DNA from 2 places in the Desulfurispora sp. genome. Region 1 is predicted to be linked to the other one. Evidence: riboswitches for the same ligand, from Rfam matches in the RefSeq annotation. Region 1 holds a riboswitch; the other holds the start of a gene.
The links. A riboswitch is a leader RNA that binds a small molecule or an ion and turns the genes downstream of it on or off. The one in region 1 is predicted to bind glycine.
Positions count from the first base shown of each region.

Region 2: it holds a riboswitch for glycine, as region 1 does, so the genes downstream of both, ACUVTU_RS12160 (alanine/glycine:cation symporter family protein) here and gcvT (glycine cleavage system aminomethyltransferase GcvT) in region 1, are expected to answer to the same signal.

Region 1 is NZ_JBRAJI010000027.1:26,473-29,857, forward strand. It holds gene ACUVTU_RS08450 (glutamine--tRNA ligase/YqeY domain fusion protein) at 1-748, shown strand, start outside; glycine riboswitch at 941-1,047, shown strand; gene gcvT (glycine cleavage system aminomethyltransferase GcvT) at 1,443-2,549, shown strand; gene gcvH (glycine cleavage system protein GcvH) at 2,981-3,364, shown strand; gene gcvPA (aminomethyl-transferring glycine dehydrogenase subunit GcvPA) at 3,383-3,385, shown strand, end outside.
Region 2 is NZ_JBRAJI010000057.1:9,107-12,491, reverse strand. It holds gene ACUVTU_RS12160 (alanine/glycine:cation symporter family protein) at 1-1,299, opposite strand, end outside; glycine riboswitch at 1,463-1,550, opposite strand; gene ACUVTU_RS12155 (GAF domain-containing protein) at 1,818-3,385, shown strand, end outside.

The DNA of each region.
Region 1 (3,385 bases):
TGGCGTGGCCAAAGCCAACAGCATGGTGGACATTGCCCTTTTGGAGCACTGCCTGCGCGAGGACTTGAACTTAAAGGCTCCCCGGCTGATGGCCGTGCTGCGGCCGCTGAAAGTGGTGATTGAAAACTATCCGGAAGGCCGGGTGGAATACCTGGAGGCCGAGTACAACCAGGAAAACCCGGCCCTGGGCACGCGGCAGTTGCCCTTTTCCCGAATCATTTACATTGAGCGGGACGACTTTATGGAAGATCCGCCCAAAAAGTTCTTCCGCCTGGCCCCCGGCCGGGAAGTGCGCTTAAAACACGCCTACATCATCAAATGCGATCAGGTGATCAAGGACCAGGCCACGGGGGAAATTATCGAGCTGCGCTGCACTTACGACCCGGAAACCAAAAGCGGCACGCCCCAGGCCGATGCCCGCAAGGTGAAGGGCACGCTGCACTGGGTGTCCGCCGTCCACGCGGTGCCCGCCGAAGTGCGCCTGTATGATCACCTGTTCACGCAGGAAAACCCGGAAGAGGTGGCCGAGGGCGACTTCACCGCCGCATTAAATCCCCGTTCGCTGGAGGTGCTGGAAAACTGCCTGTTGGAGCCCGCGGCGCAGCAGGCCGCGCCGGGCAGCCACTACCAGTTCCTGCGCCACGGCTTTTTCTGTGTAGATCCGGACAGCCGCCCGGGCTGCCCGGTGTTCAACCGCAGCGTTTCCTTAAAAGACTCCTGGGCCAAAATACAGCAGGGGGGCAAATAATTTTTGCTGTCGTTCGGGACAAAGCGCTGGCGGCCGGGCCGGGCAAGCGTACCTCCATTGGTGCAGGTAGCCGGTGCATTATGGTAATTGCAAAATATTTAGAAATATATTGACGGGTAACAATCTTCTGTGCTAACATGAGGGCAACACCGGCAGGGATAAACCCTGCGCTCAACTGAATAAAGCAGGTGAATGAAGCAGGCGAGAGAAGCGGGTGCCTGGCGCCCGGACCGAAGATGTAATCCGCGCCCGGCCGGGGCGGCGGAGAAACTTTCAGGTAAAAGGATCGCCTGCCGACACAGCTCTGGAAAGCCGCTCCGGGCGGCGCCGAAGGAGCAAACGCTTTTGCAGCGTGCCAGATCCGTGGGAGCAGGGTGTTGCCGGGCGAGGCACAGTGGCAAAAGGGTGAATCTCTCAGGTAGATCAACAGAGCAAAGGCAACAGTGGATTGCCTTTGCTCTGTTTTATTTTTTGCGGCATTCAGACAGCACAGCCGGCCAGGTGGCGGCAGGAAGGCGGACGATGCAGAAAGTGCGGGTGGAGGTGGGATATGGGGGTTGGCCGGAGGAGTTAAGGGGAGAGAAAGGGATAAACTAACACCAGATGGAAAACTGCGATTTTATTGCCAGCCGCACGCGTATGGATACCAGTAGCGCAATAAAGGTTAGTAGCGTTTTGGAAGGGAGTAATAATGATGCCGGAAGCCAGAAAAACCCCCCTTTACGACATGCACCTCAAGCACGGCGGCAAAATGGTGGACTTTGCCGGCTGGCTTTTGCCGGTGGAGTACAGCGGCATTATTCACGAGCACAGAATGGTGCGGGAGAAGGCCGGCCTGTTCGACGTTTCCCATATGGGCGAGATCATGGTCAGCGGGCCGCAGGCCGGGGAGTTTTTGCAGTACATGACCACCAACGATGTGGCCCGCCTGGCCCGGGGGCAGATCTGCTATTCGCTTTTGTGTTATGAAGACGGCGGTGTGGTGGACGACATACTAATTTACAAGCTGGGGCCGGAGGAGTATTTGCTGGTGGTCAACGCGGCCAACACGGCCAAGGATTTGGCCTGGCTGGAGCAACACGCCCGTCCCGGGGTGCAAATCCGGGATATGTCGAACCAGTACGCCCAGCTGGCCCTGCAGGGTCCGCGGGCGGAAAAAATCCTGCAGCCCCTGACGGACAAAGACCTGGCCGCTTTGAAATACTACTGGTTTTACCCGCAGGCAATGGTAGCGGGCATCCCCTGTTTGCTCTCGCGCACCGGTTACACCGGTGAGCCCGGCTTTGAGCTCTATGTGGCGCCGGAAAAGGCTGCTGCCCTGTGGGAAGCGCTGCTGGCCGCCGGGGGCGAGGCTGTGGTGCCGGCCGGCCTGGGGGCACGGGACACCCTGCGCCTGGAGGTCAAACTGCCCCTGTACGGCCACGAACTGGGACCGGATATTACGCCCCTTGAGGCCGGGCTGGGATACTTTGTCAAGCTGGACAAGGGCGACTTTATCGGCCGGGCCGCCCTGCAGGCCGAAAAAGCGGCCGGACCGGCGCGGCGGCTGGTAGAACTGGTCACGCTGGAAAAGGGCATCCCCCGCGCCGGTTACCCGGTGCGCTGCCAGGGGCTCGAAGTGGGCCGCGTTACCAGCGGGGGCTATGCGCCCACCCTGGACAAATTCATCGCTCTGGCCCTGGTGGAGAGCGAGTGCGACCGGCCGGGCGAGACGCTGGAAATTGTGGTGCGCGGCCGTGGCATCAAGGCCCGCCTGGAGCGGGGCATTTTCCTGCCGCCCTTTAACCGGCGGGGGAAGTAGTATTTGTTGCTGTCTCCGGGTGCGCATGTGCAACGCTCGCCCGATCGCTCCGCACCGGACGGCACTACGGCTGGCGACGGACTCGACCGGACCGCCCCAGATTCGCCATCCTGGCTCAACTGGGGCTGGGCCGGACATCCATGTCCGGCCCTCCGGTCTCGTAACCGTCGCTGCGCTGAGTGTCGTTCGCCGGTGCTACGCCACGGGCTCGCTTTTGCACATGCGCGCCAGGAAAATGTTACAACCTCGCTACAGTGCGCCGTTCGGGCGAGCGTTGCACATCCTCACCGGTAGCGATTGCCGCCCGCGGCCGAGCCGCTGCTGCTGCCCGGTGCGCCGTTCGGGCGAGCACGGGATGCGCAGTCGCTATCAATCGCCCGTATCAGCGTGGCAGCAATACATACCATTACAAAAGCAAGGAGGAATCCCCCATGCAAGTAAAAGAAGGACTGTACTACTCCCGCGAACACGAATGGGTGCGGGTGGAAGGCGATCTGGCCTACATCGGCATCACCGACCACGCCCAGCACCACCTGGGCGACGTGGTCTACGTGGAACTGCCGGCCGTGGGCAGTAGCTTTGCCGCCAACGAGGTCATCGGCGTTATCGAATCGGTTAAAGCCGTGGCCGACATGCACACGCCGGTGAGCGGCACGGTGGAGCAGGTGAACAGCGAGCTGGAAGGCCAGCCCCAGCTATTAAACAGCGACCCCTACGGGGCCTGGATTGCCTGCCTGCGGCTGGAAAACCCCGCCGAACTGAACGAACTTATGGATGCCGCCGGGTACGAAGCCTTTTGCCGGGAACAGGAATAAGCGAAGGGGGTAAAGGCCATG
Region 2 (3,385 bases), on a different contig from region 1:
CACCACACCGCTCAAAGCCAAAAGGCCAATCAGGTTGGGCACCGCCATCAGGCCGTTTAACACGTCGGCCAGGTTCCACACCAGGGGCAGCTTGACCGTGGTGCCCACAAAGACCGCAATCACCCACAGCCAGCGATAGGGCAGGAGCACCCGGCTGCCCAGCAGATACTGGGCGCACTTTTCGCCGTAATAGGCCCAGCCCAGCACAGTGGAATAGGCGAACAGGATGATGCCAATGGCCACAATATATTTGCCCACGCCGGGCAGGCCGGTTTCAAAGGCCAGGGTGGTGAGCTTGGCCCCGGTTTCGCCCGAGGACCAGACATTGGTGATGGCCAGCACCAGGCCGGTGATGGAGCAAACCACAATGGTGTCCAGGAAGGTACCGGTCATGGAGACCAGGGCCTGCCGGCCGGGGTGGTCGGTCCTGGCCGCGGCGGCGGCAATGGGCGCGCTGCCCAGGCCGGCCTCGTTGGAGAAGACGCCCCGGGCCACTCCGTAGCGCAGCGCCATCATTACTGTGGCGCCGGCAAAACCGCCGGCGGCGGCTTGGCCGGTAAAGGCCGCTTTGAGAATCAGAGCAATGGCTGCGGGCAAAAGGTTAATGTTCATGATGATAATAATCAGTCCGCCGGCAATGTAGAAAACCGCCATAATGGGCACCAGAAAACCGGTAACCCGGCCGATGCTCTTGATCCCGCCGATGATTACCAGGGCGGTGAACACGGCCAGCACCAGGCCGGTGATCCACATGGGCAGGCCAAAGGTGCCGTGCATGGCTTCGGCCACCGAGTTGGACTGCACCATGTTGCCAATGCCAAAGCCGGCTATGGCTCCAAACAAAGCAAAGAGGGCCCCCAGCCATTTTAAACCCATGCCCCGGGCGATGAAGTACATGGGGCCGCCGGCCATTTCGCCGTTTTCATCCACTACCCGGTATTTGACGGCTAAGATAGCCTCGGAATACTTGGTGGCCAGACCCACCAGGGCGGTGACCCACATCCAGAACACCGCGCCCGGCCCGCCCAGGGCCACGGCGGTGGCCACGCCGGCGATGTTACCCGTGCCGATGGTGGCGGCCAGGGCGGTCATCAGGGCCTGGAAGTGGCTGACATCGCCCTGGGACTTCTGATCCTGGTGGCGGGAGAAGGCCAGTTTTAAGGCGTAAGGCAACGCGGTGAAGCTGTAGAAGCCCAGGCGCAGGGTGAGGAAGAGGCCTGTCCCCACCAGCAGCACCAGCATGGGCGGCCCCCAGACGATGCTGCCGGCCTTGTCCAGAAAGGCCATGATTTTGTCCATGTGTTCAATGTTCCCCCTTTTTCTTCAGTGTACTGGTTGATGAAATAAAAACAATAAAAAATTCGGCAATGGGGGGGTATCCCGGTAGCTTACCCTTATTCACCTCCCCAATATTTTGCCGGGTCTGGGCGGGGCAAATAAAAAACAGAGCCTTCCCCGGTGGGGTAATGGCTCTGTCCTTTTACCTGAGAGATTTACTCCTTCGGTGTCCCGCGCCGCAACCGGGCAGGGAGCTCTCCAGAGGGGTGTCAGCGGCAGTAGGCTGGCCTGAAAGTTTCACGGGCACCATCCCCTGTGATGCCGGCTTGCTTCTTCGGCGTTCCCCAGCCAGGGGAACTCTCCTGCCTGCTTCATCCACCATTAATATGCCCTTGTGTCTAAATTATACTTCGTGTCAGATAATTATTGCAATAACCAAAATTGAGCGTTTTGGCTGGAAGGTTGAAGGTAATTTTGATATGATTTAACATAATCAGGTATTCGGAGATTAAGGTGAAGCTGGAAAAAGGTGATACAGATTGTTAAACCAGTCCCTGGTGGAACAATTGCTGCGGCGCAATCTGCAGCTGGAGATTATCTGCCAGATTGCCCGTTCGGTGACCGTGAATACCCCCTTCACCGAACTGCTGGACAGTGTAACCGGGCGGCTCAGGCAGGTGGTCAGCTATGATCTGCTCAGTTTTTGTTTGCTGCAGCAGGGGCGGCTGGTGATTCACAGCGGTGTGCCCCGCAACACTCCGGTGCTGTATGAGGGCTGGGTGCTGGACCGGGCCGATTCCCTGCCCTGGCGGGTGATTGAAAACCGGCGCGCTCTGCGGGTGGAGGATGTGCAGCTGCCGCCCGGCTATGCCGAAAGCGGGGACCTGGCCGTGCTGGGCATCCGGGCGGTGGTGATTGTGCCGCTGGTGGTGCGGGAGCGGGTGCTGGGGACGCTCAACCTGGGCAGCTGCCGGCCAGGCATGTATAACCGGGATGACGAGGCCTTTTTGCAGCAGGTGGCCGACCAGCTGGCCCTGATCTTGGAAAACGCCCGCCTGTACAGCCGGGCGGTGCGCTTGAAAGAGCGCTGGCAGGAGAGCTTTCAGCTGGCCCGGCGTCTGGCCCGCCAGGCCCGGCGGCGCAATGTGCAGCTGGAGGCGGCGGGAGGTCTTTCCCGCAGTATTACTGTGCAGATGTCCTTTCAGGACATGGTCAAAGAGGTGGCCCTGCGCCTGGGGCAAATGGTGCCCCATGATTTGCTCAGTTTTTGCCTTTTAGAGGAAGGACGGCTGGTGATCAAGGCCGGGCTGCCGGCCGGGCAGACCCTGCTGGCCGAAGGAACCGTGCTGGAACTGGCGGACAGTGTGCCCGGCCGGGTGGTGCGGGAAGGGCGGCCGGTGCTGCGGCGGGATATTACCGCCGTGGGCGGGGCTTACCGGGAGGACGCCGATCTGGCCCGCCTGGGGATCCGGTCGGCCGTGGTGGTGCCCCTGGCCCTGCAGGGACAGGTGATCGGCACGCTCAATCTGGGCAGCCGGCAAAAGCAGGCCTTTGACCGGGAGGATGTGCTTCTGCTGCAGCTGCTGGCCGATCACCTGGCGGTTTGTCTGGAAAACAGCCGCCTTTTCCAGCGGGAAAGCCATCTGCGCCAGGCCTGGGTGGCTACCTGCCGGGCGGTGGCCGACGCTCTGCTGGTGCTGGACGGGCAGTGCCGGGTGGTGCGCTGCAACGCGGCCTATGAGCGCATGCGCCGGCATTTTCCCGGCCGGGGGGAGCAGGTGTGTTTCTGGCCGGCCGGGTTGGAGGGGGGCTGTCCGGTGGCCCGGGTGCGGGCTACCGGCCGGACGGTGCGGCAGCGGGTGCACTGGCCGGGGGAGATGGTCTGGGAACTGGCCGTATCCCCGGTGACTGGTGTCGAAGAAAAAGAGGCCGGAGGGCAGGAAGTGGTGCTGACCATACGCGATGTCACCCGGCAGGTGCAGCTGCAGTCCCGCCTGGTGCATTCGGCCCGCCTGGCGGCGCTGGGGGAGATTGCCGCCGGGGTGGCGCATGAGCTGAACAGTCCACTTACCGCCATCATTGGTCATGCCAGTTTGCTGCAGCGCAG